Regions from separate parts of the Pseudalkalibacillus sp. NRS-1564 genome, predicted to be linked through region 1. Evidence: riboswitches for the same ligand, from Rfam matches in the RefSeq annotation. Region 1 holds a riboswitch; the other holds the start of a gene.
What was found. Region 1 has a riboswitch for S-adenosylmethionine ahead of ACIFPW_RS16860 (Na+/H+ antiporter NhaC family protein). Riboswitches for the same ligand answer to the same signal wherever they lie in the genome.
Positions count from the first base shown of each region.

Region 2: another riboswitch for S-adenosylmethionine. It lies ahead of ACIFPW_RS08080 (MetQ/NlpA family ABC transporter substrate-binding protein); the one in region 1 lies ahead of ACIFPW_RS16860 (Na+/H+ antiporter NhaC family protein).

Region 1 is NZ_JBITPM010000038.1:4,354-7,521, forward strand. Features, by position in the region: gene ACIFPW_RS16845 (DNA polymerase thumb domain-containing protein) at 1-37, shown strand, start outside; gene ACIFPW_RS16850 (YolD-like family protein) at 52-381, shown strand; gene ACIFPW_RS16855 (alpha/beta fold hydrolase) at 543-1,382, shown strand; SAM riboswitch class I at 1,576-1,679, shown strand; partial or broken gene ACIFPW_RS16860 (Na+/H+ antiporter NhaC family protein) at 1,750-3,044, shown strand; gene ACIFPW_RS16865 (hypothetical protein) at 3,131-3,168, opposite strand, start outside.
Region 2 is NZ_JBITPM010000015.1:122,542-125,709, reverse strand. Features, by position in the region: gene ACIFPW_RS08085 (methionine ABC transporter ATP-binding protein) at 1-731, opposite strand, end outside; gene ACIFPW_RS08080 (MetQ/NlpA family ABC transporter substrate-binding protein) at 753-1,559, opposite strand; SAM riboswitch class I at 1,729-1,837, opposite strand; gene ACIFPW_RS08075 (prolyl oligopeptidase family serine peptidase) at 1,947-3,168, opposite strand, start outside.

The DNA of each region.
Region 1 (3,168 bases):
GCATAGAAGTAAACTTGTGGGTGGTCATAAAGCATAGAAGGGGGAAGAAGCGTGATTCGTGATCGCGGAAATATAAAATGGACGTCAATGATGTTACCTGAGCATGTGAAAGAGCTAAGAGATTGGAAAACCGAAGAGAAAAAAAGTGAAAAGCCGGTACTTGATGAACAAAGAATGGTGGAAATGAATGAAACAATATGTGAAGCAATGGCCAATCACAACTCGCTTTGTTTTCAACACTTTAGTGGGGGAGAAACGAAAACTCTCTTTGGATATGTGCACTATGTAGATCCACTTACGAAAGAACTGCGTATTATTGACCATAATGAAAAAAGGACAACGATAAAGCTGCTGGACCTTGTGCACGTAGAGTTAGAATGAAAAAAATGGAGTATCCTCTCGGATGTAAAAAAAGTTTTTCATTTCAGGATTGGGGTAAAATAAGTATAAAGTCAAACCTGAATAAGTGAGACCATCCTGTCTGGTTAGAAACGAAGGGTAAATCAGATCAGATGAATTCAAAATCCGGAGTGAGATGAAAGATGCTATTAGCTCAAAATCTTAAACAAAATACGGAAAAGATCAAAGGAATTGATATTCACTATGAATACTATAGAAATGACACAGCCGTCGATCGACCAGTATTAACGCTTCTTCACGGTTTTCTATCGTCGAGCTTCAGCTTCAGAAGATTGATACCATTATTAACAAAGGCATATACTGTTGTTGCCATTGATCTTCCTCCGTTCGGAAAAAGTGAAAAGTCTAATCGTTTTGTCCACTCTTATCATAATTATGCGGAAGTGGTGGTTGAACTTTTAGAAAGGCTTTCAATTGATCATACTGTTATGATCGGCCATTCTATGGGTGGGCAAGTAGCAATGAGAGCCTCGGCTATGAAAGATGATCTCGTTAGTAAGAATATTTTACTGTGCAGTTCAGGATATCTTGAAAAGGCTAAACAGAGTCTAGTGTATACATCGTACTTACCTTTTTTCTCGGTATACTTGAAAAGGTGGCTTTATCGAAAAGGTGTTAGAGGAAATTTGCTTAATTGTGTTTATGATCCTTCCCTTATCGATGAAGAAATGATGGATGGATATATCCAACCTTTCTTCAATGAGGGTATCTTTCGGTCATTAGTTAGGATGATTCGAGATCGCGAAGGAGATTTGTCAGAAGTTGAACTAAATCAAATTCATACACCTAGCCTACTAATATGGGGAGAAAATGACAGAGTTGTGCCGTTGAAAATTGGGAAGCGTCTCAGTAAGGATCTCCCAAATGCTAAACTGATCATCTATGAAAAAACCGGTCACCTTCTACCAGAAGAAAAACCGGAATCGATTATGAAGGATATTGAGTGGTTTTTAGGAAAATAAAGATTGATCTATTGCAAAAATTGGTAGTCATACAAAGCTTGAACCAGACTAGTTAATCAGGTAAACTCCTTAAAGGATGAGGAGTTTATTTTGATGCAGTTAATCAAAGTTGACTCATCAGAATAATGCGTGATAAAGTAAAGCTCGTTATGAAAAAGTAAAATGAAGCATGCGCTCATTAATAATTGTATATTTCTTATTAAGAGAAGTGGAGGGACCTGGCCCAAAGAAGCTTCAGCAACCTCTGATCATCAGAAAGGTGCTGCTTCCAGCAAGAGAAATCTTGAGAGATAAGTGCAAAAGCCTTCTTCTCTTGAAGTGGGCTTTTTTTATTGAGACAGAATAAAGGATGAAGGAGACATGAATAATGGAGAAAGAAATAAAGGGGAACGGCCTGGCTTTACTTCCCCTTGGAATATTTATTGTGCTTTTTATTGGTACAGCTATCATAACAAAGGACTTTTATAGTATGCCTGTTATTCTCGCTTCTCTAATTGCGGCGGGCGTAGCTCTTTCGATGAATCGAAAAGAAAGCTTTATGAAAAAAGTGGAAGTGTTTTGTCGTGGAGCAGGTAATACGAATATCATATTAATGATTTTGGTCTTTTTACTGGCTGGGGCGTTTGCCGGAACAGCTGAAAAAATTGGAGCAGTAGATTCGATTGTTAATTTAGGTATATCAATTCTACCGGCTAATCTTTTAATCGTAGGTTTGTTTGTCATTGGCTGTTTTATTTCTATTTCGATGGGTACATCGATGGGAACGATTGTAGCACTTGCTCCCATTGGAATTGGAATTGCAGAGCAAACCGGAGTTGCCCCGGCACTGGCTTTATCAGCGGTCATAGGTGGGGCAATGTTTGGTGACAATCTTTCTATGATTTCAGATACTACGATTGCGGCAGTACGCACACAAAATACGCAAATGAAAGATAAATTCAAAGTAAACTTTTTTATAGTCTTGCCAGCTGCTATCGTAACAGCCATTATTTATGGTGCTTTAACGATGGGAGAGCAAGCAACGGTTGGAGGAGATCACGCATTTGATTTCGTTACAATTATCCCTTATTTAGGTGTACTGATCGCAGCGATCGCTGGTGTTAATGTTCTTATTGTACTTGTAAGTGGTACCTTATTTGCTGGGATTGTAGGTTTATATAACGGAACATTTGGAATGAGTGGACTGATCTCCACGGTTACAGAGGGCATAAAAGGGATGGAAGACCTTGCCATGATTGCTCTCGTCATCGGAGGGATGATTGAAGTCATTAAGCATAACGGAGGAATACAATACGTATTGGACAAAATCCTGAGCAAAGTAACTTCTCGTAGAGGAGCAGAGTTTGGTATCGCCGGTCTCGCAAGCGTGCTTGATTTATCAACAGCTAACAACACCATTTCGATCATAATGGGGGGCCACTTGCGAAAAACATTTCCGAAGAATATGGGGTAGACCCACGAAAGTCTGCTAGTATTCTTGATATTTTCTCAGGTAGTATACAGGGCATGCTCCCATATGGGGCACAGGTGCTTGCAGTAGCAGGTCTTGCGTCGATTTCGCCACTCGCTCTACTACCGTATTCAATTTATCCAATCCTCATTGCTATTGCAGGAATTATTGCGATTTTCATCAACTATCCCTCTATTTCGAAAAAGGGCTAAAGTGATAGTAAACAGAATCTTGAATTAAAATTTGATATGAGCATTTAAAAAGCAGGTAGCTCAATTTGAGCTACCTGCTTTTTTTATTATCCTTCGATTTGTTTTTGAAGATGCACAATTCGTT
Region 2 (3,168 bases), on a different contig from region 1:
AACGACTGAACAAATCGTTTGGCCGTCATTGTAGCAGGCTTACTAAAGATATCGATCACTCGTCCCTGTTCAATCACCTTCCCGTTCTCCATCACAGCCACTTCATGACATATTTTCTGGACAACGTGCATTTCATGCGTAATGAGTAAAATCGTGATTCCAAAATCACGATTGATTTGTTCCAATAAAGATAGGATTGATTCTGTCGTATCTGGGTCAAGGGCACTCGTTGCCTCATCGCATAGTAGCACTTCAGGTTCATGAGCAAGCGCACGGGCAATCGCCACACGCTGCTTCTGACCACCTGATAGCTGGGAAGGATAAGCATCCCGCTTATCCGATAACCCAACGATACCTAAATATTTATCAACTCGCACTTCAATCTCTTTTTTACGAAGACCCGTAAGCTTCAGCGGAATGGCAATGTTTTGATACACAGTGCCTGTTTTCAATAAATTAAAAGACTGAAAAATCATCCCGATGCGCTGTCTTGTTTTTTGAAGCTTTCCAGTAGACAAAGAAGTGAGCTCAATGTCATTGATAAATACCTTTCCATCTGTCGGTCGCTCCAGAAGATTCACCATTCGGACAAGCGTGCTCTTTCCAGCACCACTATAACCGATGACGCCATAGATGCTTCCTTTCTTAACTTCTATGGAAACATCATCAACCGCCTTCGTAATCGTCTCACCGCTTTTATACGTTTTCGTTATATTTTCTAATCGAATCATCGTGCTCACTCCTCTTTCGAATTACCAGGATGCAACTACAGAACCGTTAAATTCGTCCTGGATAAATTGCTTCACTTCATCTGATTGATAGTAGTTCACTAGCTTTTGAATACGTTCATCATCTTTGTTCTCTGTTTGTGTTGCAATCACGTTCACCCATGGGGAATCTTCTGGTTCCATTTCAAGCGAATCTTCTTTCGGTACGCGTCCACTTTCCATTGCAAAGTTCGTATTAATTGCTGCAATCGCAAGCTCACCAAGCTGTCTTGGAATTTGCGAAGCTTCTAATGGAACAAATTCGAGATTGTAAGGATTCTTCTCAATATCTTTGATCGTTGCTTTAACACCAACGCCATCTTTCAACTCAATAATGCCAGCTTGCTCAAACAACATTAGCGCTCTCGGTTCGCCTGTTGAATGGTTAGGCAACCCAACTTTGTCACCTTCTTGCAATTCATCAAGACTCTTATATTTGTCAGAATAAATTCCCATTGGAAAAGTAATCGTAGTTGCTACCTTGGAAAGATCGAGTCCTCTTTCTTTTACATAATCATTCAGATAAGGTTCATGCTGAAATACGTTCGCATCCAATTCCCCTTCATCAAGGGCTGTATTTGGCATCACATAATCATTAAACGCAATCACTTCAATTTCAAACCCGTCTTCCGCTGCGATTTCCTTCACCTTGTTCATCACATCTTCATGCGGACCAGCCGTTACCCCTACCTTCAGTGGGCCATCTTCTGAAACTCCAGAAGCCTCATTTCCAGAACAACCTGCCAAAAGAACTAAAATAAGTGCACCTAATAAATACAATGATTTCTTCATTTCTCAATCTCCTTTAAAATTCATATAGTAATGTAAAGCGTTTTAGCACTAAAATATAAAAGCGCAAAAGTACTTCGATCTGCTAAAATCCCCTCCCAATAAAAAAACTCCCTCTGTAAAGTACAGAGAGAGTTGTATCATTTCATCATTATCAGCAGCGCTGAACTCTCTCTCATCTTTCAAACGATTGCTCGTCTGCTGGAATTAGCACCTTTCTCACGAACTGAGATGGTTGCTGGGCGTCACAGGGCCAGTCCCTCTGCCACTCTTGATAAGAGTTTTCAATATTATTTAACTATTTTCAATAGTATAGTATCTTTCTCGAAGGGCGTCAAGGGAAGATCTCAAAAAGTGCCTGTCACCGCCCGCTATTTGTCGAAAGATTTCTTATTGTCTTCCTTCTAGATAATTGTCGAACCAGTTTCCTAGATGCTTAAGTCGTTCCACTCGTAGCTCTGGATAACCGCTTCGTGATAAATTATGATCAGAATCTGGGAATCTTACAAACATCGTTTCCTTCCCACGATGCTTTAAAGCCACATATAACTGTTCTCCTTGCTCTATAGGGCACCTGTAATCATTTTCGCTATGAAGAATTAAAAGTGGGGTTTCGATTTGGTCCACATACTTAAGCGGTGAATGATGCCATAGCTTAGCGGGGTTTTCACCTAAATCACTTCCAACTTCCCACTTTGTGAAAAAGTATCCGATGTCACTAACGCCATAGAAACTCTGCCAATTCGAAATGGAGCGCTGGGTAACCGCTGCTTTGAATCGATCGGTTTTCCCAACAATCCAGTTCGTCATAAAGCCACCGTAGCTTCCTCCCGTCACGAAAAGTTGAGCTTCATCAATAAAGGAATACTTATTCAACGCGTTATCAACACCCGCCATCAAATCCTCATAATCACCCCCACCATAATCTCCTCGGCAACCATTCACAAACTCTTGTCCATATCCCTGACTACCACGTGGATTCGTATAAAGGACAACATATCCTTTTGCTGCAAGAAGCTGAAATTCGTGCATAAATGAATTACCATACATCATATGTGGCCCACCGTGAATTTCAAGAATAAGGGGATGTTCCTGATCTTCCTTAAAATCCTTTGGCTTCATGAGCCAGCCCTGAATCTCCAAACCGTCTTTCCCAGCGTATGTAAACATTTCTGGTGTCGAGAGATCCAAGCATTCGAGAACGTCAGCATTTGATTGAGACAAACACAGTTCATTTACTCGATCTCCATGAAACGAAAGCGTATAAATATCGCCAATGTTAAGTGGATCACTAATCGCAACAGCCGCTTCATTCGCGCCTGGCAAATAGTGAAACGCGTAATGGTGCCTGTCACCACCCGCTATTTGTCGAACCGTGCAATCTTCTCCGACGAAATAAACACCAGTGTTTCCTTCTTTACTAGCAAGGAAATAGAGTCCATCTCCATTTTGGCTCCACATCGCACCAGGAGAAGCGCCGCCCCAGTGCATATCTGAAATCAATACATCCGAACACTCTAAATCAACCTCCTCTGTTAAACAAGTAAACTCTTTCTTCGCTATGTCAACAGTCCAGATTTTATTCAACGTAGCTCCTTTATGCTCAAAGTTA